3 regions of the Kitasatospora sp. LaBMicrA B282 genome follow, and region 3 is predicted to be linked to each of the others. Evidence: riboswitches for the same ligand, from Rfam matches in the RefSeq annotation. Region 3 holds a riboswitch; each other region holds the start of a gene.
The links. Region 3 has a riboswitch for cyclic di-AMP ahead of ACQRUO_RS30090 (NlpC/P60 family protein). Riboswitches for the same ligand answer to the same signal wherever they lie in the genome.
Positions count from the first base shown of each region.

Region 1: another riboswitch for cyclic di-AMP. It lies ahead of ACQRUO_RS10315 (LysM peptidoglycan-binding domain-containing protein); the one in region 3 lies ahead of ACQRUO_RS30090 (NlpC/P60 family protein).
Region 2: another riboswitch for cyclic di-AMP. It lies ahead of ACQRUO_RS14585 (glycoside hydrolase family 16 protein); the one in region 3 lies ahead of ACQRUO_RS30090 (NlpC/P60 family protein).

Region 1 covers NZ_JBNQTI010000026.1:28,705-39,651, reverse strand. Annotated here, with positions in the region: gene ACQRUO_RS10340 (SpoIIE family protein phosphatase) at 1-79, opposite strand, end outside; gene ACQRUO_RS10335 (APC family permease) at 163-1,806, opposite strand; gene ACQRUO_RS10330 (MarR family winged helix-turn-helix transcriptional regulator) at 2,153-2,551, shown strand; gene ACQRUO_RS10325 (MFS transporter) at 2,632-4,329, shown strand; gene ACQRUO_RS10320 (hypothetical protein) at 4,698-5,288, opposite strand; cyclic di-AMP (ydaO/yuaA leader) riboswitch at 5,808-5,973, shown strand; gene ACQRUO_RS10315 (LysM peptidoglycan-binding domain-containing protein) at 6,041-7,063, shown strand; gene ACQRUO_RS10310 (YchJ family protein) at 7,239-7,679, shown strand; gene ACQRUO_RS10305 (NUDIX domain-containing protein) at 7,736-8,266, shown strand; gene ACQRUO_RS10300 (isocitrate lyase/PEP mutase family protein) at 8,303-9,151, shown strand; gene ACQRUO_RS10295 (DUF6191 domain-containing protein) at 9,231-9,587, shown strand; gene ACQRUO_RS10290 (elongation factor G-like protein EF-G2) at 9,758-10,947, shown strand, end outside.
Region 2 covers NZ_JBNQTI010000042.1:20,985-31,931, reverse strand. Annotated here, with positions in the region: gene ACQRUO_RS14610 (MoaF-related domain-containing protein) at 1-249, opposite strand, end outside; gene ACQRUO_RS14605 (DUF1059 domain-containing protein) at 486-680, shown strand; gene ACQRUO_RS14600 (class I SAM-dependent methyltransferase) at 842-1,900, shown strand; gene ACQRUO_RS14595 (response regulator transcription factor) at 2,078-2,821, shown strand; gene ACQRUO_RS14590 (ribonuclease domain-containing protein) at 3,436-3,828, opposite strand; cyclic di-AMP (ydaO/yuaA leader) riboswitch at 4,088-4,289, shown strand; gene ACQRUO_RS14585 (glycoside hydrolase family 16 protein) at 4,292-5,536, shown strand; gene ACQRUO_RS14580 (IclR family transcriptional regulator) at 5,602-6,405, opposite strand; gene aceB (malate synthase A) at 6,592-8,268, shown strand; gene ACQRUO_RS14570 (allophanate hydrolase-related protein) at 8,415-8,804, shown strand; gene ACQRUO_RS14565 (MFS transporter) at 8,774-10,255, opposite strand; gene ACQRUO_RS14560 (TetR/AcrR family transcriptional regulator) at 10,347-10,922, shown strand.
Region 3 covers NZ_JBNQTI010000144.1:15,834-23,983, forward strand. Annotated here, with positions in the region: gene ACQRUO_RS30060 (aminotransferase class V-fold PLP-dependent enzyme) at 1-1,145, shown strand, start outside; gene ACQRUO_RS30065 (Lrp/AsnC ligand binding domain-containing protein) at 1,226-1,507, opposite strand; gene ACQRUO_RS30070 (rhomboid family intramembrane serine protease) at 1,504-2,283, opposite strand; gene ACQRUO_RS30075 (hypothetical protein) at 2,512-2,784, shown strand; gene ACQRUO_RS30080 (NYN domain-containing protein) at 2,954-4,507, shown strand; gene ACQRUO_RS30085 (NlpC/P60 family protein) at 4,673-5,722, shown strand; cyclic di-AMP (ydaO/yuaA leader) riboswitch at 6,113-6,262, shown strand; gene ACQRUO_RS30090 (NlpC/P60 family protein) at 6,269-7,426, shown strand; gene ACQRUO_RS30095 (NlpC/P60 family protein) at 7,719-8,150, shown strand, end outside.

The DNA of each region.
Region 1 (10,947 bases), on a different contig from region 3:
TGCAGTCCAGGATCCTGCCGCCGCCGTCGACCAGTACCCCTGCCACACCGTCGAGGAACGGGAAGCGGGAGTTGTCCATACGGTCCACCTCGCCCGGGTCTTTGCCCTCCCCCTCATCCTCCACCGGGACGCCGCGCTCGGCGCCCCGGGCCCGTGGAGGTCTCAGTGACCGCCCGCGTCCACCGTCTCGACGTCGGTGATGTTCCGCTGGATCTCCTCGGCCGGCAGCGCGACGGCCAGCGCCCAGTAGTAGACGCCCAGCGACAGGGCGGAGATCACCGCGATGTCCCACCAGAGCGGCAGGTTGTGCTGCGCCCCGACGCCGAACTGGCCTTGCCAGGAACAGATGCCCAGGCCCACCAGGTAGACCGGCAGCCACTGCCCGGCCCGGAAGTCCATCCGGGGCGCACCGGGCAGCCGCTTGACCCGGGCGTAGCCGGCGTAGGAGCCGAGCAGCAGGTAGCCGATCAGGATCGAGGCGCCCAGCCGCCACAGGGTGTCCCAGCCGGACCAGTAGATCACCAGGCTGGCGATCACGAAGGAGATCGGCGAGATGATCTCCCCCGCGGGCAGCCGGTAGGGCCGCGGCAGCTCCGGGAAGCGCTTGCGCAGCACGCCGAAGGCCAGCGGCGCACCGGCGTACATCAGCACCACGGCCGAGGTGATGAAGCTGACCAGCTTCTGCCAGCTGGGGAAGGGCAGGAAGCAGAGCACGCCGGCGACGAAGGCGAGCAGCAGTCCGATCCACGGCACCCCGCGCCGGTCGGTGGCCTGCATGCCCTCGGGGGCGTAGCCGTTGCGGCTCAGGCCGTAGGTGATCCGGGAGCTGGAGGTGACGTAGACCAGGCCGGTGCCGGCCGGCGAGATGATCGCGTCGATGTACAGCACGGTGGCGAAGCCGCCCAGGCCGATCACGGTGGCCAGGCCGGCGAACGGGCCGCTGATCCCGGCGTAGGTCAGCGCGCCCCAGCCGCCGGTGATCGCGGAGTCCGGCACCGCGGCGATGAAGACCAGCTGGAGCAGGATGTAGATGACGCTGCCGATCATCACCGAGCCGAGCACCGCGCGCGGGATGTCGCGCTTGGGGTTGGTGCTCTCGCCGGCCCACTGGATGGCCTGCTCGAAGCCGAGCAGCGCGAAGATCACCCCGCTGGTGCTGATCGCGTTCAGCACGCCGTGGGCGCCGAACGGGGCGAACCCGTGCGAGTTGAAGTTGCGGCCGTGGAACTCGGTACTGGCGAAGATCAGGATGGTCAGCACCGGGATGGCGACCTTCCACCAGGTGGCGGCGCTGTTGGTGCGGGCCAGCCAGCGCACGCCGAGGAAGTTGATCGCCACGAAGAACGCCAGCAGTGCGGCCGCCACCGCGAAGCCGGAGCCGGTCAGGGTCGAGTCCTTGGGGTGTTGCAGGCCGTCCGCCCAGCTCCAGTGCCGGGCGTAGCCGATGATCGCCTGCACCTCGATCGGCGCGATGGTGGCGGCCTGCAGCCAGGTGAACCAGCCGAAGGACATGCCGGCGAAGCCGCCGAAGGCGTAGTGCGGGTAGCGGGCGGTGCCGCCGGCGACCGGGAAGAGCCCGCCCAGTTCGGCGTGCACCAGGGCGAGCAGCACGATCGCCACCGCGCCGATCACCCAGGAGAGCAGCGCCGCGGGCCCGGCGACCTTGACCGCCTTCTCGGCACCGAACAGCCAACCGGAACCGATGATGGCGCCGACCGAGGCCCAGAGCAGGCCGACCAGCCCGACCTCGCGGCGCAGCGCGTGCCTGGGATTGGTGCGCGTGGGCGCCGGGGCGGGCGATGCCATGGCGAACGGCCTCTCGACGGGGGACGGGGTCCCTCCGACGCTGCCTCAGCCGTCCCCGGGTCACCGGTTGCGCCGCTGCGACACGGCCGCACCTCCAGCCGTCCGGCCTAACCCGCCGCGGGTGCGGCTCGAGCGGGGGGATAGTTACACCAGACTTATCAAGCTACTGTAAGGAGACATGGAGACCGCAGCCCGACCATCGACTGCACAGCCATCGACCGCACAACCACCGACCGCACAACCACCGACGACGCAGCCACCGACGACGCAGCCACCGGCCGCAGCGGCGCCGACCCCGCTGCCACCACAGGTACCGCCGGCCGACCCGGCCGAGCTCGCGACCGACTTGAGGCTGGCCGTGGGCCGGATCGCCCGCCGGGTCCGCCAGGCGCACATCTCCGGCGACCTGACGCACTCCGAGGTCTCGGTGCTCGCCCGCCTCGACCGGGAGGGCGACAACTCCCCGGGGGCGCTGGCCGAGCTGGAGCGGGTCCGCCCGCAGGCGATGGCGGCCACCGTGGCCGCCCTGGAGGAGCGCGGCCTGGTGCGGCGGCGGCCGGACGAGCGGGACGGGCGGCGGGCGATCCTGAGCCCGACCGAGGCCGGGCGCGCGGTGCTCACCGCCCGGCGCTCGGAGTCCGAGCAGCTGCTGGCCGTCGCACTGGGCGCCGAGTTCGACCCGGCCGAGCGGCAGCAACTGGCGGCGGCGATACCGCTGCTGGCCCGGCTGGCGGAGCGGTTGTGACGGGCGCGACCGCGCTGACCCGGGCCGGCGACCGCCCCGGGCAGGACCGCTACAAGTGGGTGGCGCTGTCCAACACCACCATGGGCGTGCTGATCGCCACCATCGACAGCTCGATCGTGATCATCTCGCTGCCGGCGATCTTCCGCGGCATCGGCCTGGACCCGCTGGCCCCGGCCAACATCGGCTACCTGCTCTGGATGATCCTCGGCTACACCCTGACCACCGCGGTGCTGGTGGTCGTGCTCGGCCGGCTCGGCGACATGTTCGGCCGGGTGAAGATGTACAACCTGGGCTTCATGGTCTTCGCGGTGGCCTCGCTGGCCCTGTCGCTCGATCCGCTGCGCGGCGGGGTCGCCGCGCTCTGGCTGATCGGCTTCCGGATCGTGCAGGCGGTCGGCGGCTCGATGCTCACCGCCAACTCCGCGGCGATCCTCACCGACGCCTTCCCGGCCCGCCAGCGCGGCATGGCACTGGGCATCAACCAGATCACCGCGCTGGCCGGGATGTTCCTCGGCCTGCTGGCCGGCGGCGTGCTGGCCACCATCGACTGGCGCGCGGTCTTCTGGGTCAGCGTGCCGTTCGGCGTGGTCGGCACCTTCTGGTCGTACCGCAGCCTGCGCGAGACCGGCACGCCGCGGCCCGGGCGGATCGACTGGATCGGCAACCTGACCTTCACCGCCGGCGCCGCCTGCCTGCTGGCCTCGATCACCTACGGCATCCAGCCCTACGGCGGCCACTCCACCGGCTGGACCGACCCGTGGGTGGTGGCCGGGCTGAGCAGCGGGGTGGCGCTGCTGATCACCTTCTGCATCGCGGAGACCCGGATCGCCGAGCCGATGTTCGAGCTGCGGCTGTTCCGGATCCGCGCCTTCGCCGCCGGCAACCTGGCGGCGCTGCTGATCGCGATCGCCCGCGGCGGCATGCAGTTCATGCTGATCATCTGGCTGCAGGGCATCTGGCTGCCGCTGCACGGCTACTCCTTCGAGCGCACCCCGCTCTGGGCCGGGATCTTCATGCTGCCGCTGACCGCCGGCTTCCTGCTCGGCGGCCCGATCTCCGGGTACCTGTCCGACCGGTTCGGCGCCCGGCTGTTCGCCACCTCCGGGCTGCTGCTGGTGGCCGCCTCGTTCGTCGGCCTGATGCTGCTCCCGGTCGACTTCCCCTACCCGGCGTTCGCCACCCTGCTGCTGGTCAGCGGCCTGGGACAGGGCATGTTCTCGGCCCCCAACACCTCGGCGATCATGGGCAGCGTGCCGCCGGAGCGGCGCGGGGTGGCCTCCGGGATGCGTTCCACCTTCCAGAACTCGGGCACCGCGCTCTCCATCGGCCTGTTCTTCTCCCTGATGATCATCGGACTGGCCGGCTCGCTGCCGCACGCCCTGGACAGCGGCTTGCAGGCCCAGCAGGTGCCGGCCGCCACCGCCCACCAGGTGGCCGCCCTGCCCCCGGTCAGCACGCTGTTCGCCACCTTCCTCGGCAACAACCCGATCGGTCACCTGCTCGGCCCGAGCGGGGTGTTGACCACCCTGCCGCCCGCCAACGCGCACACCCTGACCGGCAACCGGTTCTTCCCCGAGCTGGTCTCCGGCCCGTTCCACCACGGTCTGGTCACCGTCTTCAGCGCGGCGGCGGCGATGTCGCTGATCGGCGCGCTGGCCTCGGCGCTGCGCGGTTCGGGGGCCAAGGGCGGCCAGGACGACGCCGCCCGGCAGCGGCCCGCGCCCGAGGCGGCCGGCGCCGACCGGCCCGCCGCGGCGACGAAGGGGCCGCGCCCGTGACGGCGACGAGGTGCGGCAGCGTCACCCGAGCTGACGCAGTGTCATCGACTGATGTGAATGTGAAGAAGATCAGTATCAGCAGATGTTGATTTGGGAGCCGGGCCGTGCCAGGCTCGTTCCCGGCCGAACGCGGCGAGGGCGGTCACCGGATGGACCGCCCGCCGCCGCACCCGGCCACGGCTGCCGCGCGGCCACCGCCCTCGCCCCCGGGGGTCGGTTGCCCTGCGGCGACCGCACCGGACGGCCTGGACCGGGGCGAGACATCCCCTGCCCGGTCCAGGCCGCCTCGCTCCGGCACCCGCCGCACCCCGCCACCCGGTCGACCGCGCCGCCACGCGGTCGACCCACCCGGTCGTCCCTCGGACCGCTCAGCCGGTGCTGTACCAGTCCCACGGGAGCGTGCCGTGGCCCGGCAGGTAGGGCTCGCGGGTGCAGATGGTGATCAGCGGGTGGTCCCGCCAGACGGTCGGGTCGTTGCCGCGCAGCGCCAGTTCGGTGCGGGCGTGGTCGGTGTTCGCCACCAGGACCAGCACCGTCTCCTTGCGCAGCCGCTCGAAGGCGTCCGGGTCCGGATCCTCCAGCAGTGCGGCCAGCCGGGCCCGGTCGGCCAGCCGCAGCCGGCCGCGGTCGCCGTAACCCAGCGGGCGGACCCGGGCGGTGCTCCGGGCGCTGCCGCGGGAGAGCGTCATCAGCGGCAGCAGGGTCGGGATCCGGCCGGGGTCGGTCGCCCCCTCGCCCTGGGCCGCGCGGTAGAGGGCCAGCCCCAGCAGGGTGCGCACCGCCTCCAGGTCACCACCGGCCACCCGTGGGTCGTGCCGTTCGGCCCACCGGGCCAGACCCAGGGCCCAGTACATCGCCACGTCCAGCACCGCCGCCCGGCCGAGCAGCGCGGCGTCCACCTCCCACCACCAGGTCGGATCGCCCTCCGCGGCCTCGACGGCCGGCTCCAACTCGTGCACCGCCCCACCTCACTCCCCGGTCTGCCCGCCGAAGTCCCCGGGCGGACGAGCTCCGCTCTGACGCTGTGCTGCCTATGGTGCTGCGGTGCGTGCTGCGCTGTCCGCCGATCGGCGAAATGGAACGGACCGGACCGCTGCCCGAACTCCCCTGCGCCGCCGGGCCGGTGGTGATCGCAGCGGCGACACCGCGGCCGCGGCGCGGGGCCCGCGGGACGGGCCGGGGTCGGCTGGGGCCGGGCTGAGGTCGAGCCGGGGTCGGGCTGGGGTCGAGCCGGGGTCGGGGGTCGCCGAACACTCGCATACATGGACATGACGTGAAAAACCTGAGGTGAACGAAGAGTGACGAGCCGCCCGGAGCGATCCCTCCCGGTACGGAGCATCGCGCGGCGCTCGTGATTCTCGTGTGATGTCTGCGATGCGGGGTTGTTATCGAGGTGATGATCCGTCTAGTCTCCCCAACAACCCGCCACCGCGCGGGCGCCCGGAACCGGTACGCCGAGTCCTGCCCACCGTGCTCCGGGAACCACCACACCACCTCGGGCAGGGGCGGGGGACCCAGGTTTCAATGCCGCGTCCCGCGCGGCTAGGGGTGAAGCCGTCCACCGGATCCGTCCGGGCGGACGGCCGGGCCACCTCCCGGTCCGAACCCGACAGCTCACCTCGCAGGCGTGCGGAGAGGGAACTCGATGGGCATATCCGGGGTGTTCTCAGGTCCGGGCCGCCACCGCCGTCCGACCCAGACCGACCGCGCGGTGACCGCCGCGACCGTGGCCGGCGCGGGTCTGGCCCTGCCGCTGCTCACCGCGACCGGCGCGCACGCCGCCACGCCCGACACCTGGACCGCGGTGGCCCAGTGCGCCACCGGCGGCAACTGGTCCGCCGACACGGACAACGGCTTCTACGGCGGCCTCCAGCTCAGCGAGCGCAACTGGGTGGCCTACGGCGGCGACCAGTACGCGGCCCAGCCCTCGCACGCCACCGAGGCGCAGCAGATCGCCGTCGCCGAGCGGGTGCTGGCCGACCAGGGTCCGACCGTCTGGGGCCACTGCGGCACCACCACCGGCCTCACCGCCCCGGCGGCGCCCACGACTCCGGCCGCGCCCGGCAGCCCCGCGGCACCCACCACCCCGGCTGCGCCGACCACGCCGGGCGCGCCGACGACTCCCGCGGTGCCGGCGGCTCCCGTGGCACCGGCTGCGCCCGGCAACCCGACGCAGCCGAGTGCGCCCGGGGTGCCCACCGCGCCGGGTACCTCGACCAGCACGGCCCCCGGCCAGCCCGCCACCACGGCGCCGGCCCAGCCCACCGCGCCGACGCAGACCGCCACTCCCCCGGTCACCACCCCGGCGCCGAGCAGCCCCACCACGGCCGCGCCGACCACCGCGCCCACGGCCACGACGCCCACCACCCCGGTCACCACCGCCCCGCCGGCGGCGAGCACCCCGGGCACGCCCACCCAGCCGACGGCGCCGGGCACCCCGCCGGCGAGCCCGGCAGCACCAGCGTCGCCTGCCGTGCCCGGTACGCCCACCGCGCAGGCTCCCAGCGTGCCGGCGGCCCCGGGCACCCCCGCGCAGGCCGGCCCGGCGACCCCGGCTCCGGCCACCCCGAGCACGCCCGACGGCAGCTACACCGTGCAGAACGGCGACAACCTCTGGGGCATCGCCCAGCAGCACCACGTCGACGACTGGCAGCAGCTCTACCGCCACAACCTCGGCACGGTCGGCAGCAACCCCAACCTGATCTACCCGGGCCAGGAACTCCAGGTCCCCTGACCGGCCCCGGCTCGGCGCCCGCGGCCTGACGGCCGGGCCCTCTCCGCCGGATCTCGTCGGATCAGCGCCAGGCGCACCCACCCTGACGGCTGGGTGCGCCTGGCGGGGTGTGTCCCACCGCCCCCACCATCCCCGGGCGCCGGACCGCCGGCACCCGGCCGGGCAGAATGACCCCATGTCACGACGCACCGCCAAGTCCCGCCCGACCCCGCCCGCGCCCGCGCCCGCCGAGCCGGTGGACTGCCCCTGCGGCCTGCCCGCGCGCTACGCCGACTGCTGCGGCCGGCTGCACCGCGGCCTGGCCCAGGCCGGCACCGCCGAGCAGCTGATGCGCTCCCGCTACGCCGCGTTCGCCGTCCGGGACGCCGCCTACCTGCTGCGCAGCTGGCACCCGGACACCCGTCCGCCGTCCGTCGACTTCGACCCCGGCCTGCGCTGGGAACGGCTGGAGGTCCTCGCCACCACCGAGGGCGGCCCCTTCCACCAGGAGGGCACCGTCACCTTCGCCGCCCACTACCGCGACGCCGGCCACCCGGGCAGCCTGCGCGAGACCAGCCGCTTCCTGCGCCACCAGGGCGCCTGGGTCTACCTCGACGGCACGATCGAGGCCGACTGACGCCCTCGGAGCCCGAGGAGCACCTCACCCCGCCCTCCCCGTCCTTGGAGGACCACGTGACCCTGCCGCTTGCCGACTTCCTGCGCACGGTGCCGCAGGGCATCGTCTTCGCGACCGTCTACCTCACCGACGCCGCGGGTGACCCGCTGCTACTGAAGTCGACCTATGACCCCGAGGTCTGGCAGCTCCCCGGCGGTCTGCCGGAAGCCGGGGAGGACCCGTGGGCGGCCGCCCGACGCGAGTTGGCCGAGGAGACCGAGCTGGAGCTGCCCGAGCAGCCCGCCGCGCCGCTGCTCGCGCTGGTCTTCACCCCGCCGGTGGCCGGCTGGCCGTTCCGGGTCGGCGTGGTCTTCGACGGCGGCCCGCTCGCTCCGGACCGGCTCGCCGGCCTGCGCCTCGACCCCGCCGAGCACAGCGCCCACGCCGTCCGCCCGCTCGCCGACTGGCGCGCCGAGCTCAGCCCGACCCGGCTGGCCCTGGTGGAGGCCGCCGCCGAGGCCCGCCGCACCGGCCGGGCCGGCTACCGCGCCCTCGTCGCTCCCCCCGCCGCCGCACCGGGACCACGGGACGTCGGCGATACTCGCTGACGTCCCGTCAGTCACCCAGTCAGCAGGAGCCCTCCGATGGACCAGCTCTCCCCCGAGGACCAGCACCGCCGCGCGCTCGCCTTCCGCGCGCTGCACGCCGGGCCCGGTGCCTTCGTGATCGCCAACGCCTGGGACGCCGGCACCGCCCGGCTGCTGACCGGGCTCGGCTTCGACGCGCTGGCCACCACCAGTGCCGGCCTGGCCTTCGCGCTCGGCCGGCCGGACGGGGCCAACCTGGTGCGGCGCGAGGAGGCGCTGGCCAACGCCCGGGCCATCGTCGACGCCACCGGGCTGCCGGTCTCCGCCGACCTGGAGAACGGCTTCGGCGTCGACCCGGCCGAGGTGGCCGCGACGATCCGGCTGGCCGCCGGGACCGGGCTGGTCGGTGCCTCGATCGAGGACGCCACCGGCGAGCCGGAGCGGCCGATCCACCCGCTGGAGCTGGCCGTCGAGCGGATCGAGGCGGCGGTGGCGGCCGCCCGGGAGCTGGACTTCCCGTTCACGGTCACCGCGCGGGCGGAGAACTTCCTGCACGGGCGCCCCGACCTGGCCGACACCGTGCGCCGGCTGCAGGCCTTCGAGGCGGCCGGCGCCGACGTGCTCTTCGCCCCGGGACTCCCGGACGCCGAGGCGGTGCGCACGGTCTGCGCGGAGGTCGGCAAGCCGGTCAACGTGCTGGCCGCCGGCCCGCTGACCCGGCTGACGGTCGCGCAGCTCGCCGAGCTGGGTGCGCGCCGGATCAGCGTCGGCTCGGCGTTCGCCCGGGTCGCCCTGGCCGCCACCCGGCGCGCCGCCGCCGCGCTCCGGGAGAGCGGCGGCTTCACCGCGCTGACCGAGGCGATGCCGATGCCGGAGGCGAGCGCCCTGATGACGGAACGGGACTGACCGGGAGCAGCTCCGCGGCGAGCGTGCGGCAGACCGCCGAGCGCGCGGCCGACCTGACGGGTGACCAGCGCCGATACGGGTGACCAGCGCCGATCCCACCGAGGAACGCCCTGATCCGGCGGATCGTTTCGCCACCATGGTGTCCTCCCTGTTCGGCCCCGTCGGCAGCCTGCTGCTCCCCGCCGCGCTGATCGCGCTCTGCTTAGCGGTCGCGGCCTTCCGGTTCCTCCGGGCCCGGGCCGGCGGGCGGGCGCGCCCCGGGCGCGGCGCCGCCGTGACGGCGGGCGAGGAGCTGCACGCGCTGCTCTACCCGGGCAAGCAGGTGCAGCTGGAGCAGCGCCGGATCGAGCTGGTGCTCCGCGAGGACGAGCAGGCCGGTGCGCCCGGGCACACCGGCATCGACCTGTCCCGCGGCACCGCCCGCCTCCCCCGCTGACGCCCCGCCCCCGCTCCCGCCCCCGCGCCCGCCTCGCCCGCCCCCCGTCGCCCCGGCGTGACCGCCACCGCCCCCCGCGCGGACCGTCCCGGTGGACCCGGGCGGGTGGCGGTGGAAAGCTCGGACGAGAGCGTTCCCGACCGTCCGCGGAGCATCCGAGGAGCACCGGCATGTCCGAGCGAGCAACCTCCCGGGCCGGCGCGGCCGGCCGGGTTCCGGTCGCGGAGCGGCCCGAGCAGCTGCGCAACGTCGTCCTGGTCGGGGTCAGCGGCTCCGGCAAGACCACGTTGACCGAGTCGCTCGCGCTGGCCGCCGGGGAGCTGACCCGGGCCGGCCGGGTGGCCGAGGGCAGCACCGTCTCCGACCACGAGGAGATCGAGCACCAGCAGCAGCGCTCGGTGCGGCTGTCCGTGGTGCCGGTCGGCTGGCGGGATGTCAAGATCAACCTGATCGACCCGCCCGGGCACGCCGACTTCTCCGGCGAGCTGCAGGCCGCCCTGCGGGCCGCCGACGCGGCCGTCTTCGTGGTCTCGGCGACCGACCCGCTGGGCGGTCCGGCCCTGACGCTCTGGCAGGAGTGCGCGGCGCTCGGCCTGCCGCGGGCCATCGCAGTCACCCACATGGATGCGGCCCGGGCCGACTTCGACGAGGTACTGGCGACCTGCCGGCAGGCCTTCGGCGGCGAGCACCCGGACTCGGTGCAGCCGATGGACCTGCCGGTGCGCAGCGACGGGCAGGTGCGCGGCACGGTCGAGCTGCTGTCCGGCGAGACCCACGGCCGGGCCGAGCCGGCACCGGACACCGGCCCGGCCCGCGAGGCGCTGGTGGAGGCGATCGCCGGCGAGGACGACGAGCTGCTGGAGCGCTACCTGGGCGGCGAGACGCTGGACGAGCCGGCGCTCACCGCGGGCCTGCGCGGCGCGGTGCTGCACGACGCGATCCACCCGGTGCTGCCGATCACCGAGGACGGCACCGGCGCGGTCGACCTGCTCGACCTGCTCGTCTCCGCCTTCCCGGCGCCGTCCGCGAGCCCGCTGCCCGAGCCGGTCGAGCCGACCGGGCCGGCCGGTCGGGAGCCGGTCTGCGACCCGGCCGGCCCGCTGGTCGCCCAGGTGATCCAGAACACCGGCGACCCCTACGTCGGCCGGCTCAGCCTGGTCCGGGTCTTCTCCGGCACGCTGCACCCCGACACCCTGCTGCACGTCGCGGGGGCGGGCGCCGACGCGGAGCCGACCGACGACCGGATCGCCGGGCTGACCAGCCCGTTCGGCAAGCAGCAGCGCGCGGTGCCGCAGGCGGTGGCGGGCGACCTGGTCTGCGTCGGCAAGCTCACCGCGGCCCGGGTCGGCGACACCCTGAC
Region 2 (10,947 bases), on a different contig from region 3:
CGTGCCCAGGTCCATCACGTGACTGACCGTGAGCCCGCTGCGCTCGGTCCAGCTGACGAAGTACACCTGCGGAGCGACCTCGACGACGTGCAGCGCCACGTCGTCCCACTGGCCCGCCGACTCGCCGAGGCCCTCCCAGCGCAGCCGCTTGCCGTCGGCCGAGTAGGCGTTGCGGAAGGCGGCGCCGTTGTCGACCTGGAAGAGGTACGTCCGGCCGGCGAAGCCGGGCAGGGCTGCGGTCTCGGTCATGCTGGCGGACGTCCTCGTCTCTCGGGGTCACTCGGTGGGTGGTGCCGCGGCTCCGGCAGGTGCGGCGCCGGAGGTGGTGCGCCCCCAAAACTATCGGACCGGTCCCTGGTTATCGGAACGGCGGGGCGGAGGGAGAATGGTTCCGCGACACGCTCCTGCCGCCACCCGCCGGTCCTCCGGGTCGGTCGGCGGCCCCGCCGACGGGCGCGGCAGCGCGGCGGGTCGGGAGGTCGACCATGCGCAAGGTCATCGACTGCCGGGACTTCCCGAGCGAGACCGACTGCACGCTGGCCATCACCGGCCAGGAGGACGAGGTCGTCAAGGCCGCCGCCGAACACGCGGTGTCGGTCCACGGGCACACCGACTCCAAGGAACTGCGCGACCAGATCCGGGCCTCGCTCAAGGACGAGCTGGTGCTCCAGCACACCTGAACACCCGGTTCGCCCGCCCGCACCGCGGGCCGCCGCCCCGGACCGTACGGAGAATCCCGTATGGCCCGGGGCGGCGCGGGTCTGCTGGAGTGGTGCTGCCGAGTGGTGGTGGGGGCGCCGGGCGGCGCCACGCACCACGGGCACCCGAGGAGGTGGACCCGATGGCCGTCGACGAGGACCGGATGATGGAGTTCCTGGGCCGGGTGGTGACCGACGCCGGAGCCGCCATGGCCGGGCTGAGCACCTCGCTCGGCGACCGCCTGGGCCTGTACACCGCGATGGCGGGCGCCGGCCCGCTGACCAGCACCCAGCTCGCCGAGCGCACCGGCCTGCACGAGCGCTACCTGCGCGAGTGGCTGGCCGCCCAGGTCGCCGGCGAGTACGTGCAGTACGACGCGGACACCGAGACCTACCTGCTGCCCGACGAGCACGCCGCGGTGCTGGCCGACCCGACCGCGCCCACCTACCTGGCCGGCTTCTTCACCCTGATGCAGGCCGCCTACGGCACCGAGGACCTGCTGATGGAGGCGTTCCGCACCGGCCGGGGGGTCGGCTGGGAGGAGCACAGCGACGCGTTGTTCGCCGGCACCGCCAAGTTCTTCCGGCCCGGCTACGCGGGCGCCCTGGTCCCGCAGTGGATCCCGGCGATGAACGGCACCGAGCGCAAGCTGCAGAGCGGCGCCGAGGTCGCCGACGTGGGCTGCGGCTACGGCTGGTCGACCATGCTGATGGCCAAGGCCTACCCGAACTCCCGGTTCCACGGCTTCGACTTCCACCGGCCCTCGATCGAGCGGGCCCGGGAGCTGGCCGCCGAGCAGGGCCTGGCCGACCGGGTCGACTTCGACGTCGCCACCGCCCAGGACTTCCCGGGCGGCGGCTACGACCTGATCACCTTCTTCGACTGCCTGCACGACATGGGCGACCCCGGCACCGCGCTGCACCACGCGGAGGAGGCGCTGGCCCAGGACGGCACCTGCATGATCGTCGAGCCGAACGCCTCCGGCGAGCTGCTGGAGAACGTCAACCCGATCGGTCGGGCGTTGGTGTCCACCTCCGTCGCGGTCTGCCTGCCCTCCGCGCTGGCCCAGCACGGACCGGAGGCGCTGGGCAACCACGCGGGTGAGGCGGCCATGCGCTCGCTGGCCGACAAGGCCGGGCTGCACCACTGGAAGCTGGCGGCCGAGAGTCCGATCAACCGGGTCTACGCCGCCTCCCGCTGAGACCCCGGCTCCCGCTGAGACCCCGGCTCCCGCTGAGACCGCTGCCGCCCCGCGGCCTCCCCTCCCACCTCCTGCTACCTCCCTCCTCGACCGCCTCTGGGCCCGGCGGTCGCCGCCCGGCCGGGTTTGTCGGGGCCCGGCTTGACCCGGCCTCCCCGACGGGAGCACGCTCGTTGCGTGACTCCGTCCGGGGAGGCCGGGCTGCGGCGGATCTGCGCCGTGATCGACCTGCTGCTCGACGCCGTCGACGAGGAGACCCTCCTGCCGGCGCTCTTCCCGTTGCTGCTCCGCGCGGTGCCCGGCGACAGCCTCACCTGGTCCATCCGCACCCCCGGCGGCCGCCACCCGCTGACCCTGCCCGCCGCTCTCTTCACCCCCGGGGCGCTGGCCGACTTCTTCCGCGAGGCCCCGGCCGACCCGCTCTTCGCGCACACCAACGGCGGCAGCGGCGTCCCGGTGCGCCGCAGCGACCTGCAGTCCCGCACCGAGTACCACCGGCTGGGCACCTATGGTGAGGTGCTCGGCCCGACCGGCATCGAGTACCAGCTGGCGATGGCCTTCCCGGCCGGCTGGACCACGGGCGGGCGGCGCACCGTGGCGATGATCGTCAACCGGACCGGCAGCGACTTCCCCGACCGGGACCTGGACTCCGCCACCCTGCTGCGCACCCGGCTGGGCCACGCCTTCGGCCGGCTCGCCCCACCGCTGCCACCGCCCGCCACCGACCTCGCCCCGCTCACCGCGCGCGAGTCCGCCGTGCTCGACCTGCTCGCCCGCGGCCTGACGGACCGGCAGATCGGCCACCGCCTCGCGGTCTCCGCCCGGACCGTGGACAAGCACCTGGAACACGCCTACGCCAAGCTCCGGGTCCACAGCCGGGTCGCCGCCGCCGCTGCCTGGCGCGACGCGGGCGGCCGGTGACCGGCACCGCCCGACCGGTGGCGCCTTGACCTCGGTGAGACGATGGAGGTGAGGGAGGGGGAGCTGGAGGAGACGAACCCCAGCGACGGCGGCCGCTCGACCCACCCGGAGGAGACGAACCCCGGGGCCCGCAGGCGGTCCGCGTCAGATCCGGCAGCCGGGCACCGGCGCCGCGGAGCCCAGGGGGTACCGGCGATCAGGCGGCTCCACGGTGAACCAGGGATCGCGTCCACCGGTTTTGCACACCGTGGACGGCACGCCCCCCGGGGCGGGACGTGTCCAACCGACAGCGGGCACCGCCCGGCACAGCGGACCCCGCGCGGCCGCCCCGCGAACGGCGCCGATCAGCTGCCGACCGTGCCACCCGACGTTCCGGCCCACTGATCCCCGACCTCGCGGAGGACGGCCCACCAACCCCGAATCTGCCCTAGGCACCCACTGGCCCACGGTTCCGGAACCGCGGGCCAGTGCGCTGCCCGAAACAGTCCCGAAACAGCTGTCCCCGACAGCTGCCCGGAGGGCTGCCCCGGCGGCCGGCCGGTACCCAGGGCCCGGACGCGGCACTGCCCGGCAGCCGTCTTCGCGGGCGCCGGGCAGCGGTGTGGGGGCCGGACTCAGCAGGTGGTGTCGATCAGGTAGAACGACGCGTAGTGGTCCGAGGTGTAGTAGTCCGAGCCGTCCTGGCCGGTGATGATCCGGCGGGTGCCGCGGGTCGGGGCGCCCGGGGTGACGACCGTGTACTCCTGGTAGTAGCCGTACGGCTCGCTGGGGAGCACGCCCTCGCGGTTCTGGAAGGTCTCGCCGTCCTCGGAGTACGGGAACGGGCCGCCCTGGGCGATCAGGTTGAGGGTGTCGTCCGCCTGGCTGGGGAGGGCGGACTGGCAGATGTTGCCGCTGACGTCCGCGTGGGCGGAGCCGGCGAATACGGCGGTGGGGGCCAGGGTGAGCAGGCCGACGGTGACAACGGAGGCGGTACGCGACTTCAACGCGCGTAGAAACGTCTGCATGAGCAGCAGTGTGGGGGACCTGACAGATGGCTGGGAAGGCGCTGGGAGCAGGTCAGGGAGAGTCTTCATGTCCACGTAACTGGGGCGGGGTTCAGGAGATGGACGTGCGTTGCTTCCCTTCCGTTTCGGGGCGGATGTGAAGAGATGTGACTGGAGCGACATTGATGATGATCACACCATCTGCCTAACCTTCAGGCTGCTCGCCTCCCCAGCGGCGGGCCCAGCCGTCGGGGCGCCGAGTCCTGCCTGCCCGGGGGCCGGACACAGAGCACCGCACCAGGCAGGAGCGGGGGACCCAGGCAGTACTGCCGAGCTCCCGCTCGCCCGTGCCCGTTGACGGTCACGGTGGGTGGGGGTGCGGCTCGGGGTGAAGTCGGGAACGCGCCGTCGGCGCCGTCCGACCGGGCCACCTTGCGGTCCGAACCCGACAGCTCACCTCGCAGGCGTCGCAAGAGGAACCTCCGTGATCCCTTCCGCCACCCCTGCCCGCCTCGGCGTCCTCGCCGGCGCCCTCGGCCTGCTCGCCGTTCCGATGGTCGGCCAGGCCCAGGCCTGGAGCTGGCCCTTCGGCACGCCCACCGTGACCCAGGACCGGCTCACCCCGACCACCGCCACCGCCGGTGCCTCCACCACCGCCTCGCTGGCGCTGCACGCCAGTTCCTGCTTCACCGTGAAGACGGTGGGCGTGGGCGTGCGCGACGCCGCCGGGAACAACCTGGACTTCCCCGGCAACCTCAGCAACCCCCAGCTCTGCCCGGGCGGCGTGACCCTGAACACCGGGGCGCGCAGCTTCGCGAGCGGCACGTACACCGTGTTCGGCTTCTACCAGGACCAGGCGGGCGCCTGGCACGACCTGCCGAGCCAGACCCTCACCGTCGGCAACGCCCCGGCGCCCGCTCCCGCCCCCGCGCCGACCCCTGCCCCCGCACCGGCGCCCACCCCCACCCCCACTCCGGCGCCGACCCCCACCCCCACGCCGGCCCCCGCCCCGGCCCCCGCGGGCTCCCCCGTCCCCGGCCAGTCGCTCATCTGGTCCGACGAGTTCAACGGCCCGCTGGACAGCGGCAAGTGGAACGACACCTCCAGCAGCTCGTACCAGTACGGCACCCACAACCCGAACGACAACAAGCTCGACTGGATCGACCCCGCCGACGTCTCGGTGGCGAACGGCGTGGCCACCTTCACCGCCCAGCCGTCCTCGAACACCCTGGAGAACGGCAAGCAGGCCTGGACCACCGGGCTGCTCACCACCGAGGGCAGCGGCCAGGGCTTCCAGGTGAAGACCGGCGACTACGCCGAGGCCCGGGTGCAGCTGCCGTCCGCGCCCGGCGCCTGGCCGGCGCTGTGGACCTGGCAGAGCAACGGTTCGCCGGCCGGCAACAACGAGATCGACTCCTTCGAGTACCACCCGGACAACCCGAACCTGCTGGAGCTGACCAACCACGTCAACTTCGCGCAGAAGTACTGGACCGACGCGGGCAACGTCCAGGCGGGCCAGTGGGTGACCATCGGCACCTACTACGGCGCCAACTCCGTCGACTACTACGTCAACGGCGTGAAGGTGTTCTCCGACAACACCGGCGTGGGCGCGAACTTCTCCGCCTACCTGATCCTCAACCTGTCGATCAGCGCCGGCCAGTACCACCCGGCGCCGAGCGGCTCGGCCCCGATCAGCTTCGCCGCGGACTACGTGCGCGTCTACCACTGACGCCGCGGAAGCACAGTGGCCCGGATCCACCAGGATCCGGGCCACTGCCGTCTTCTGACGGCTGCTCAGGGAGCCAGAACCGCACCCAGCCGCTCCGCGATCTGGCGCATCACCAGCACCAGGCCCGAGGCGCCGCTGCGCTCCTCCAGGGCCCGGATCCGCGCCTCGGGGCCGGAGACCGAGAGCGCGGTGGGCGTCGGTGCGCCCGGCACCGCGACCGCGATGCAGCGCACCCCGATCTCCTGCTCCTGGTCGTCCACCACGTACCCGTTCTCCCGGGCCACGGCCAGCTGGGCGAACAGCTCGTCGACGTCGGTGACGGTGAACTCGGTGTGCGCGGGCAGCGGTTGGGTGCCCAGCACGGCGCGGGCCTCGTCGCTCGGCAGCTGGGCGAGCAGCGCCTTGCCGACCCCGGTGCAGTGCGGCTGGACCCGGCGGCCGACCTCGGTGAACATCCGCATCGAGCGGCGCGACTGCACCTGGCCGACGTAGACCACCTCGCCGCCCTCCAGCACCGCGAGGTTGGCGGTCTCGCCGGTGGCCTCCATCAGCTCCGCCAGGTAGGGCCGGGCCCAGCTGCCCAGCAGGCGCCCGGCGGTCTCACCGAGCCGGATCAGCCGCGGGCCCAGGGTGTAGCGGCGCGCGGTGTCCTGGCGGACATACCCCTGCTGTGCGAGGGTACGAACCAGTCGGTGGATGGTCGGCATCGGCAGGCCGGAGGTGGTGGACAGCTCACTGAGGGTGGCCACGCCGCCCGCGTCGGCGAGTGCTTCGAGGAGTTGGAAGGCGCGCTCGACCGACTGCACGCTGCCTGCGGAGGCTCGCTCGGTTCCGGTCGAAGCTGCGGCGGGGGTGCTGGCCACCGGCATTCCCTTTGCTGTCGGGGGAGGAGTAGAGTCCCAGCGATCTACCTCAACAAACCGTTGAAATTCTGTATCGCGGAAACTAGGGTCCACCTTACAGAATCGAACTCGCCAGTAGGTGGGTCAGATCAACCGAGGGAAGCCTCCACCGGGGCTCCCTACACCAGCGCTACGCCAAGGAGTGTCCTGCCCATGGCTACCGACCAGGGACCGTCCGCCAGCCTTCCGTCGGGGGATGCCCCGGCCACCGCTCCCGCTCCGGTCGTCACTGTCGCCGGCCCGCGTGTCCCCCGGGCGGAGGAGGTGCTCACGCCCGAGGCGGTCGCCTTCGTGGTCGGCCTCCACCGGGCCTTCGAAGGCCGGCGCCAGGAACTCCTCGCCCGCCGTCACAGCCGCCGGACCGAGATCGCCCAGGCCGGCACCCTCGACTTCCTCCCCGAGACCGCCGCCATCCGGGCCGGCGACTGGACGGTGGCCCCGGCGCCGCGGGCCCTGCAGGACCGCCGCGTCGAGATCACCGGGCCGACCGACCGCAAGATGGTGATCAACGCCCTCAACTCCGGTGCCAAGATCTGGCTGGCCGACTTCGAGGACGCCACCTCGCCGACCTGGCACGCGGTGGTCTCCGGCCAGGTCAACCTGATCGACGCCTACGAGGGCCGGATCGACTTCACCACCCCCGAGGGCAAGGAGTACAAGCTCAAGCCCGCCGCGGAGCTCGCCACCGTGGTGGTGCGCCCGCGTGGCTGGCACCTGGACGAGAACCACCTGATGGTGGACGGCGTACCGGTGGCCGGCGCATTCTTCGACTTCGGCCTGTACTTCTTCCACAACGCCGCGCGGCTGCTGGCCAAGGGCGAGGCGGACCCGAACTCCGGACCCTACTTCTACCTGCCGAAGACCGAGAGCCACCTGGAGGCGCGGCTCTGGAACGACGTCTTCACGCACGCCCAGCGCACGCTCGGCATCGAGCACGGCACCATCCGGGCCACCGTGCTGATCGAGACCGTCATGGCCGCCTTCGAGATGGACGAGATCCTCTACGAGCTGCGCGACCACGCGGCCGGCCTGAACGCGGGGCGATGGGACTACCTGTTCTCGATCGTCAAGAACTTCCGTGACGCCGGCGAGAAGTACATCCTGCCGGACCGCAACAGCGTGGGCATGACCTCGCCGTTCATGGCCGCGTACGCCCGCCTGCTGGTGCAGACCTGCCACAAGCGCGGCGCCCACGCGATCGGCGGCATGGCCGCCTTCATCCCCAGCCGCAAGGACGCCGAGGTCAACGCCGCCGCGCTGGCCAAGGTCAAGGCGGACAAGGAGCGCGAGGCCGGCCTGGGCTTCGACGGCTCCTGGGTCGCCCACCCCGACCTGGTCCCGGTCGCCCGCGCCTGCTTCGACGCGGTGCTCGGCGAGGCGCCCAACCAGAAGGACAACCCGGGCCCGGCCGAGCCGGTCGCCGCCGCCGAGCTGCTGGACATCGCCGGGGCCGGCGGTTCCTGCACCGAGGCGGGCCTGCAGAACGCGGTCGCCGTCGGCCTGCGCTACTGCGAGGCCTGGCTGCGCGGGCTGGGCGCGGTCGGCATCTTCAACATGATGGAGGACGCCGCCACCGCCGAGATCTCCCGCTCGCAGATCTGGCAGTGGATCCACAACGGCGTGGTGCTCGCCGACACCGGTGAGAAGGCCACCGCCGAGCTGACCCGCAAGCTGATCGCCGAGGAGATGGTGGCGATCGAGGCCGAGGTCGGTGACGCGGCGTTCGCGGCCGGCCGGTGGGCCGAGGCACGCGACCTCTTCGAGCAGGTCGCGCTCGCCGAGGACTTCGTCGACTTCCTGACGCTGCCAGGCTACGCGCGGCTCGGCTGAGCGCTTACTGCCGTTTCGTACGGTCCGCCGGGACGAACACTCCCTGGTGGACCGTGCGCTGTCCGCCCGGGCGGCCCCATGCTGCCCGGGCGTTCCTCCGCCCGGGCCGCTCCCGGCTGCCCGGGCCGCTCTGAAAGGTGCCACCCATGGTCCGGATGTTCCTCAACGGTCAGGCGATGCGGGGCGGCGAGTTCCACCCGCTGCTCGGTGACTCGCCCTTCCTCGGTGAGGTGTCCACCGCACCCGGCCACCGCTTCTTCTCGATCCGCGACGTCTGCCCCGGCCTGCTGCCCGACCCGTCGGTCGACACCGCGATAGCCGGCGAACTCTACGAGGTGAGCCTGGAGCTGCTGCGCGACGTGGTGCTGCCGGGCGAGCCGCCGGAGCTGGAGTTCGGCGTGATCAAGCTGGCCGACGGCAGCCCGGCGTTCTCGATGGTGCTGCGCCAGGGCGAGTTGGCGCGCGACGTGCACAAGGAGATCACCGAGCTCGGCGGTTGGCGCGCCTACCTGGCCACGCTGGGCCGCACCTTCTGATCGGCCGGGCGCGCCGCCGCCTGGTCGGTGGGTGCGGCCGCGCCCCGCTCCCGGATCAGCAGCACCGCGACCAGCAGCCCGAGCCCGGTGATCGCCGCGCCGCCGCTGAAGGCCAGGTCCAGCCCGTGCACCTGACGGTGGGTCGGGCTGCCGCCGCCGTGCCGCAGCCCGGAGCCGTAGAGCGCGACCAGGACCGCGTTGCCCACCGTGCCGCCGGTCCACTGCAGGGTCTGCAGCAGCCCGGCCGCCGCACCCGAGCGGGCCGGGCTGACCCCGCTGAGCACCTGCACGCTCAGCGGCAGGAAGGAGAGCCCGGCGCCGAACCCGAGCAGCAGCAGCGGTCCGAGCAGCGTGCCGAGGTAGCCGCCGTGCTCCGGCAGCACGCCCAGCCACACCCCGCCGAGCAGCAGGAGCAGGGCGCCGGCGATCAGCGGCGGCCGGGTCCCGGTGCGGCCCAGCCGGCCGGGCAGCAGCCGGACGGTGGCGAACATCGCCAGCGTCATCGGCAGGAAGGCCACCCCGGTGCGCAGCGCGCTGTAGTGCAGCACCTGCTGGAAGACCAGGGTGAGGAAGAAGAAGGCCGGGAACATGCCGGCCGGCATGAGCAGCAGGTTGAGGTAGGCGCCGACCCGGCCGCGGTCGCGCAGCAGCTCGATCGGCAGCAGCGGGTCGGCGGCCCGCAGTTCGACCAGGACGAAGGCGGCCAGCAGCGCCGCCGCGGCCGCGAAGGCGGCCAGCGCCCAGCGGTCGCCGAAGCCCTGCTGGGCGGCCTGCACGAAGCCGTAGACCAGCGCGGTGCTGCCCAGCGTCCCGGTGACCGCGCCCGGGACGTCGAACGAGCCCTGGTGGCGCGGCGGTTCGGTGAGCAGCCGGGGTGCGGCGGCGGCCACCGCGAAGCCGATCGGCACGTTGATCAGCAGGGACCAGCGCCAGGAGAGCCAGCTGGTCAGCAGCCCGCCGAGAACCAGCCCGATCGAGGCGCCGGCGCTGGCGGCGGCGGAGTAGAGGCCGATCGCCCGGTTGCGGGCCCGGCCTTCGGGGAAGTTGGTGGCGATCAGCGCCAGCACGTTCGGGGTGCTCAGGGCGGCGCCCACGCCCTGCAGGGCCCGGGCGGCCAGCAGGCAGCCGCTGGTCGGGGCCAGGCCGCCGAGCAGCGAGGCCAGGGTGAAGAGCAGCACGCCGGTGCCGAAGGTGCGCCGGCGCCCGAGCCGGTCGCCGATCCGGCTGCCGAGCAGGAGTAAGCCGCCGAACGCCAGTGAGTAGGCGTTCGGGACCCAGGAGAGCCCGGTGGGCGAGAGGTGCAACCGGCGTTGCAGGCTGGGCAGCGCGACGTTCACCACGGTGGCGTCCACGGCCACCATCAGGTAGGCGCCGACCAGGACGGCCAGCAGCGGCCCTGAGCCGCGCTCGGTGCCGGGTGGGGTGTTGGATGCCGTTGACAGGACTGTCATCTGGGGCTCCCTGGCGAGATAATCGGAGAGTTCCTCCGCCTGACTGTCCATAAGATACGGAGAGCCTCTCCGCTTTACAAGAGGAGTTCCCATGCCCGCAGGTCGTCCGATGCGCGCCGACGCCCGCCGGAACTACGAGCGGCTGCTGGAGGCGGCCGCGGCGGCCTTCGCCGAGCGCGGCGCCAGCGCCTCGATGGACGAGATCGCCAAGCGGGCCGGGGTCGGCGCGGGCACCCTCTACCGGCACTTCCCGGTCCGCGAGGAGCTGGTGGCCGCGGTCTACCGGGCCGGGCTGGAGGAGGCCTGCGCGCAGGCGGAGCAGCTGCTCGCGGAGCGCGCCCCCGGCACGGCGCTCTACGCCTGGCTGCCGCTGCTGGCCGAGCACTGGGGGGCCTGCACCGAGCTCAAGACGCTGCTCTCGGCCGCCTACGCGCGCGACGGGGAGCTGATGTCGGAGCTGCGCGAGCGGATCGTCGGCACGGCCGGCGCGGTGCTGGCTGACGCCAAGGCGGCCGGCACCGCGCGGGCCGACCTGGAGACCATCGAGGTGCTCCGGCTGGTGCACGCGGCGGTGCTGGCCTCGGGGGACTGGGGTGGCGAGAGCGTCCTGGTGCCGCTGGCCCGGATGGTCGAGCTGGTCGCCGACGGGCTGCGCCCGCGGGGCTGAGCCGGCGGGGCTGAGCCGGCGGGGT
Region 3 (8,150 bases):
ACCTGTTCGAGCAGAGCCGCCGCACGGTGGCCGACTTCCTCGACCTGCGCGAGGGCGACCAGGTGGTCTTCACCCGGGCCACCACCGACTCGCTCAACCTGCTGGCCGGCGCGCTGCCGGCGGGCACCCGGGTCTTCGCCTTCGAGACCGAGCACCACGCCTCGCTGCTGCCCTGGGCCCAGGCCGGCCTGCCGGTCGAGTACCTGCGGGCACCGCGCTCGCCGCAGGCGGCGGTGGCCGCGCTGGACGAGGCGCTGACCCGCCACCCCGAGGGCCCGCGGCTGCTCTGCGTCACCGGCGCCTCCAACGTGACCGGCGAGCTGTGGCCGGTGGCCGAGCTGACCGAGGTCGCGCACCGGCACGGCGCCCGCGTCGTGCTGGACGCCGCGCAGCTGGCGCCGCACCACCGGGTCTCGGTCCGCGAGCTGGACGTGGACTGGGTCGCCTTCTCCGGCCACAAGCTCTACGCGCCGTTCGGCGCCGGGGTGCTGGCCGGGCGGGCCGACTGGCTGGACGCCGCCGAGCCCTACCTGGCCGGCGGCGGCGCCTCGCGCACCGTGGCCCGGCAGGCGGACGGCTCGGTGGCCGTCGAGTGGCACCAGGGGCCGGCCCGGCACGAGGCGGGTTCGCCCAACGTGATCGGCGCCTACGCGATCGCCGCCGCCTGCCGGGCGCTGAGCGAGGCCGGCTTCGAGGAGCTGCAAGCGCGCGAGCAGGCGCTGATCGAGCGGCTCACGGCGGGGCTGGCCGCGATCCCCGAGGTGCGGGTGCTCAACCTGTTCGGGCCGGCGACCGTCCGGGTCGGGGTGCTCTCCTTCGTGGTGCAGGGCTGGAACAGCTCGCACTTCTCCGCGGCGCTCTCGGCGGAGTACGGGATCGGGGTGCGGGACGGGCTGTTCTGCGCGCACCCGCTGGTGCGGACGCTGCTGGGCGGCGAGGAGGCGGCACCGTCCGAGTGCGGGGCGCCGGAGCCGTCGCTGCCGGGGGAGCGGAGCCTGAACGCGATCCGGGTCAGCTTCGGCGCCGGGACGCCGGAGGAGCACGTCGACCGGTTCCTGGCCGCGGTGCGCGAGCTGGTGACCGACGGCGCGCGCTGGAACTACCGCAACGAGGGCGGGCGCTGCGTCGCCGACACCCGGCGCTGACCCGGGGCCCGGGCGGGTCGGCCGGGGTCGGGGTCCGGGTCGGCCGGGGTCGCGGGTCGGGGTCGGTCCGGGTGGGTCGGTCAGCCCTCCAGGCCGATCGCGAAGGCCGCCTCCAGGTCGTGCTGCGAGTAGGTGCGGAAGGCGATCTGGGTCTCGGTGTGGGCGACCCCGGGGACCTTGTTGAGGCGGCCGGGGATCACCTCGGCCAGGTCGTCGTGGCGGCGCACCCGGACCATGGCGACCAGGTCGTAGCCACCGGTCACCGAGTAGACCTCGCTGACGCCCTCGATCGCGGCGATGGCCTCGGCGATCTCGGGGATCCGGTCGACGCTGGTCTTGATGAGGACGATGGCGGTGATCACGTGGAGGCTCCCGGGTAGGTCGTGGGGCCAGCGTAGCCGGGCCGCCGGGCCGCCACCCACAGGGCCAGGAAGCCGAAGCTGAATCCGATCACGTGCGCCAGGTAGGCGACCCCGCTGCCGGCCTGGCGCACCGACCACCACTGCAGCGCGAACCAGAGCCCGAGCACCAGCCAGGCCGGCAGCCGCAGCGGCAGGAAGAAGAGGAACGGGACCAGGGTGGTCACCCGGGCCCGCGGGTAGAGCCGCAGGTAGCCGCCGAGCACCCCGGCGATCGCCCCCGAGGCGCCGACCAGCGGGCGCAGCGCGTCCGGACCGGTGCCGCCGCCGGCCGCCGCGTAGCCGTAGGCGGCCAGTACGCCGGCGCACAGGTAGAAGAGGAGGAAGCGCACCCGGCCCAGCCGCTCCTCGACCCCGGCGCCGAAGACGAAGAGGAAGAGCATGTTGCCCAGCAGGTGCAGCCAGCCGCCGTGCACGAAGAGCGAGGTGAGCGCGGAGAGCGCGGGCACCTTGTGCGGGGTGGCGAGCAGCGGGCAGCCGCGCACCGGGGGAGCGAGCCCGGCCAGCTGAACCTGGGTCAACGGGCGGTTGCCCAGCAGCTCCGCCGGCACCGCGCCCCACTGCTGCTGGTAGTGCTGGGCGGCGCAGGCGCGGGCGGCGGGGGTCGCGCCGTAGTGCGGGGCGATGCCGCTCGGGCCGGCCAGGAAGACCAGGCAGTTGAGCGCGATCAGGAGGTAGGTGACGAGCGGGGTCACCGCGTCGTCGCGCCGGTCTGGCATGAGCGGATCCATTCCGCGTCGCCAGGCCCGCGACACCGCCGTGTACGGCGAGCGGGTGAGGCCGGGTTTCACGGCCTCGGCCCGCTCGATGGCGAGCGGACGTTCGAGAGGACGGGAGTGCTGGTGGGAACCGGTATCCGGTGCCCGCCGTCACAGCGTCAGGCCCTAGGCTGGAGGCCTGGCCGGCACATCGGACCGGACCAGACCCGAGCCGAGAGGACCCCGCTGATGCCCGTCCCCGCGCCCACCCCCGAGACTCGCTGGCGCTGCACCCTCTGCGGGAACCTGACCCGGTTCGACGTGACCCGTTCCTCCCGGGTGGTCGAGTACCTGCACCTGGACCTGGCCGGCGAGGCCAAGGTGGAGGAGACCGAGGTGCTCACCGAGACCCTCGAGTCGATCCGCTGCCGCTGGTGCAACGCGGTCGACCAGGTCGAGCTGGTGACCCGGCCGGGCGCCGAGGAGCAGGTGACCGGCGAGCCGGTGGCCGACGCCGGCTGAGCCGGCCCGCCAGGGCAGCTGAAAAATTCTCGCCGCGCACGCGACAATTGCACCGGGCGGTGGGACCCGGCCCCCGGCGTGCGCCGGAGCGGCCCGGGACCGGGCAGACAACAGAGACAGGGCAGATCGGCGCGGAGTGGCGCGGATCGGGATCGGAGCCGAGGACGCGATGGACGCAGCCAGGGAGGCCGCCGAGCCGCAGGGGCCGGAGCCCGCTGCGGACCCGACCGCGCCGGCCGACCTCGCGGCCGTGGCGCAGCCGGGCACGACCGGGCAGCCGGCGGGCGAGCAGCCGGGCGTCGAGCCGGTCTCGCCCGACGAGCCGGCGGTCGAGCCGACCCCGGCCGGTGCCGGTGCTGACCAGCCCGCCGCCGGTGCCGACCGGCCCGAGCCTGGCGTCGACCAGCCCGAGCCCGAGCGGCTGGACCGCCCGCTGCCCGAGGGCGTGCGCCGGCGCGTGGTGGGCCTGGCCGCCGACGCGCTCGGCGGTCTGCCGGTCTCCGAACTGCCCGCCTCGCTGCGCCCGTACGCCAAGTTCACCCCGGCCCGCCGGGCCAAGTACGCCGGCACCGCACTGGCCGCCGCGCTGGAGTCCGAGCCGGTCTTCCGGCTGCGGATAGCGGACCGGCTGCGGCTGGGCCAGCCGGACCTGGTCAAGGCCCTGGAGTCCGGCCAGGTCCCGGGCGCGGCCGAGCCGATGGACGTGGCCGCCGCCGCCTACCTGCTGCGCAGCCGGGGCTGGACCCGGCTGGTCGCCGAGGTCGGCGAGCAGGCCGAGCGGGCCGACGTGGAGGACGCCGCCGCCGAGTCGGCCCGGCTGGTGGAGAAGCTCCAGGAGGAGCTGACCGCCACCCGCGCCGCGGCCCGCGCCGATCTGGACCGCCAGCGCAGCGACGGTGAGAGCACCCGCCGCGAGCTGGAGGCGCTGCGCAAGAAGCTGCGCGGCCTGGAGAGCGACACCCGCCGGGCGCAGGCCGAGGCCCGCAAGCTGCAGGCCGAGCTGGGCGCCGCCGCGGCCGCCGCCACCGCCGAGCGCGGCGCGGCGGAGAGCGAGAACCGCCGGCTGCGGCACCGGGTGGCCGAGCTGGAGGCCGCACTGGAGACCGGGCGCCGCTCGGCGCGCGAGGGGCGCAGTGTGGAGGACATGCGGCTGCGCCTGCTGCTGGACACCGTGCTGCAGTCCGCCCAGGGCCTGCAGCGCGAGCTGGCCCTGCCGGTCACCCAGCTGCACCCGGCCGACCTGGTGGACGCGGTGGTGCCGGGCGCGGCCTCGCCGCACGACGTGGCCCGCCGGGGGCTGGCCGAGGACGACCCGGCCCTGCTCGACCAGCTGCTGGCGATCCCGCAGGTCCACCTGGTGGTGGACGGCTACAACGTGACCAAGACCGGCTACCCGACGCTGCCGCTGGAGAAGCAGCGGCTGCGGCTGCTGGGCGGCCTGGCGATGCTCGCCCAGCGCACCCAGGCCGAGGTGACCTGCGTCTTCGACGGCCAGGACCTGGACGTGCCGGTGATCATGGCACCGCCGCGCGGGGTGCGGGTGCGGTTCAGCAAGACCGGCCAGACCGCGGACGAGCTGATCCGGCAGCTGGTGCGGGCCGAGCCGCAGGGGCGCCCGGTGGTGGTCGTCTCGGCCGACCGCGAGGTGGCCGACGGCGTGCGCAAGGCCGGCGCGCGCCCGGTCTCCTCGGTGCTGCTGCTGAACCGGCTGGCTCGCAGCTGAACAGCCCTCACCGGGTGAAGACCTGGTGAAATCCCGTACGCCGCAGGTGGTTCGTCGCGGCGAGGGAGTGGCGCAGGGAAGTGATGTTCACTAGGGTCTGGCGTCAAACCTATTTTTCCGGTCACTCATCCGATCGGGTGAGACCGGCAGAAGAAGGAGCAGTCCGTGGCGTCCCATCGCCGTCCGAAGCAGCCGAGCCGCGCGCGGATCTCCGTGCTGACCGCCGCTGCTGCGACTGCTGTCGCGATCTCCGCGCAGAGCGGGGCCTGGGCCGATCCGGCGCCCTCGATCGACCAGGTCAAGGCGCAGATCGACGACCTGAACACCCAGGCGGAGCAGGCCACCCAGCAGTTCGACGGCGCGAAGGAGCGCGGCGACCAGCTGCGCCAGCAGGCCTCCCAGTTGCAGGACCAGGTGGCCCGCACCCAGGACCAGGTGACCCAGCTGCAGACCGGCCTGGCCGGCGTGGCCGCGGACCAGTACCAGAACGGCGGGGTCGACCCGTCGGTCCAGCTGATGCTCAACTCCAACCCGGGCCAGTACCTGGACCAGGCGGCCAGCATGCAGGTGGCCAGCAGCACCGAGGCCGACGTGCTCAAGTCGCTGCAGTCCGAGGAGCGCAACCTCGACCAGGAGAAGAAGGAAGCCGCCGACACCCTGGCCCAGCTGGACGCCTCGACCCAGCAGCTGAACCAGGCCAAGACCGACGTGCAGAACAAGCTCTCGGCCGCGCAGAAGCTGCTGAACTCGCTGACCGCCTCGCAGCGGGCGCAGTTGGCGGCCCAGCAGGCAGCCCAGGACCGGGCCTCGCGCGGCGCCGACCGGACCGACCTGGGCTCCACGGCCAACCTGCCGCCGGCCTCCGGCTACGCCGGCGCGGCCGTGACGGCCGCCCTCAGCCGGCTCGGCGACAACTACGTCTGGGGCGCCACCGGTCCGAGCACCTTCGACTGCTCGGGCCTGATGCAGTGGGCCTACGAGCAGGCCGGCGTCTCGCTGCCGCGCACCTCGCAGGAGCAGGCCACGGTGGGCACCGCGGTGCCCAGCCTGGCCCAGGCCCAGCCCGGTGACCTGGTCATCTACGGCCAGGACGCGCACCACGTGGGGATGTACATCGGCAACGGCAACGTGGTGCACGCCCCGCACACCGGTGACGTGGTGCGGATCATGCAGGCCTCGGTGATCGGCCCGATCCTCACCATCCGCCGCGTTTGAGGGCCGCGGCCCTGCTGCTTCGCCCGCAAGCTCGCTCAGCGGCAGACCGCAGCGGCGGCTGACCGGTTCGTCCCGATCCGATCCGAGCGCCGGTTCGACGGCTGACCCGCCGTCGCCCCGCCGCGCTGCCCGTGCTCCTGAACCCGTGTCACCCCAGGGTGTGGCCGGCGTCACTTGTCCGTGTACTTCGTGATCACACGTTGGTGATCTCCATAGCACGCAGAGTCAAAGTTTCCCGGTTTTTCTGACAAGGATTTGAACGGATCACAGATCAGTTACTAGGGTCGGCAACCGGACCCACGCGATGGCGATCACCCGACCCGGGTGGCAGCGGGGGTTACCGCCGAGTTCGGAAAGCGGCACGGGCAGGTGACTGCCCGACGGGGAGCCCCTGCGGGGGAGCCGTGGACCGGAGCCGGGGAACCACACGTTCCTCCGGGGTGAATCGGCGCCAGGTCGGCCGGCAGGCCGGTGAGGCGTCGTAGGGCATCTTCCAGCCCGAACCCGTCAGCTCACCCGGTAGGCGGTTCGAGGGAAGAAGGATCCGTGGCGTCCCATCGTCGTCCCAAGCCTGTCGGCCGTACCCGCACGTCGATCCTGACCGCGGCCGCCGCCACCGCCGTCGCGCTCTCCGCCCAGGGAGCCGCGCACGCCGACCCGGCGCCGACCATCGACCAGGTCAAGGCCCAGGTCGACGACCTGAACAACCAGGCGGAGCAGGCCACCCAGCAGTTCGACGGTGCCCAGGCCAAGCAGCAGCAGCTGCAGCAGCAGGTGACCGACCTGCAGGACCAGGTGGCGCGGCAGCAGGACCAGGTGACCAACCTGCAGGCGGGTCTCGCCTCGGTGGCCGCCGACCAGTACGCCAGCAACGGCATCTCGCCCACCGTGCAGATGATGCTGTCGTCCAGCCCGGACAACTTCCTCAACCAGGCCAGCTCGATCAACCAGCTCAACAGCACCCAGGCGGAGACGCTGAAGGAGCTGAAGAGCGAGGAGACGACGCTCGCCCAGTCCAAGACGGACGCGCAGAACAAGCTCGCCGACCTGGACGCCACCACCCAGCAGCTGAAGACCGCCAAGGAGCAGGTCCAGGCGAAGCTGACTCAGGCGCAGAACCTGCTCAACTCGCTGACCGAGCAGCAGCGCCAGCAGATAGCCCAGCAGGAGGCGCAGGCCGCCGCGCAGGCCAAGGCCGCCGCCGATGCCGCCGCCGCGCAGGCCAAGGCGACCGCCCAGGCCAACGCCCAGGCCGCCGCCTCGCGCGACTCCTCCCGCACCAACCTCGGTTCGAGCAGCGGCGGTGGTGGCAGCACCAGCACCAGCACCCCGGCCCCGCCGGTCACCGGCAGCTCGGCCGGCGCGGCCGCGCTCGCCGCCGCCGAGACCAAGCTGGGCGCCACCTACGTCTACGGTGCCGCCGGTCCGAGTACCTTCGACTGCTCGGGCCTGATGCAGTGGGCCTACGCGCAGGTCGGCGTCTCGCTGCCGCGCACCTCGCAGGAGCAGGCCACCGCCGGTACCAACATCGGCACCGACATCTCCAAGGCGCAGCCGGGCGACCTGATCGTCTGGTTCTCGGACATGCACCACATCGGCATGTACGCCGGTGGCGGCCAGGCGATCCACGCCCCGCACACCGGTGCCGTGGTCAGCTTCGTCTCGGCCACCGCGATGCCGATCGCCGCCATCATCCACGTCTGACCCGGCGTCCGACCCGACCGGCGACGGTCGAACCGGCCCGGCGACGGCCCGGCCTCCCCCGTGGAGGCCGGGCCGTTCGCGTTGTCGCCACCGGTGCGATTCCCGGTCGGATGTCCGATTAGGGATCAAATATTCGTATCGGCAGGGGTTTGGACTCATCCGTTCCGACTCGCTAACGTCTGCGCTCGGACCTCAGCGCCTGCGGTGCTCCTCGCGATTCCCGCGGCTCCCGGTCCCCGAGGCTTCCCCGAGGTGCTCGCCCGAGCCCTCACGGCGATTGGAGTCGTCAGTGATGGCGATCACACCCCCGCCGGGCACCGCGCGCCGGTTCGCCCGGGTGCTGGCGGTCACCGCCGCCGCGACCACCGCGCTGGCGATGACGGCCAGTGCGCAGGGTGCCCCGGCCAAGCCGGACAAGAACGACGTCAAGGCCCAGGTCGACCAGCTCTACGGGGAGGCCGAGCAGGCCTCGGAGAAGTCCAACGCCGCGGAGGAGGACGCCAAGCGGCTGCAGTCCGAGGCGAGCAACCTCCAGGCGCAGGTGGCGCAGGGGCAGGACGCCCTCAACAAGATGCGCACCACCCTGGCCACGGTGGCGGCCGCCGAGTACCGGGCCGGCGGGATGGACCCGACGGTGCAGCTGATGCTCTCCTCCGACCCGGCCGGCTACCTGCTCAAGGCGCGCAGCCTGGCCGAGGTCGGGCGGGAGCAGGCGGCCTCGCTG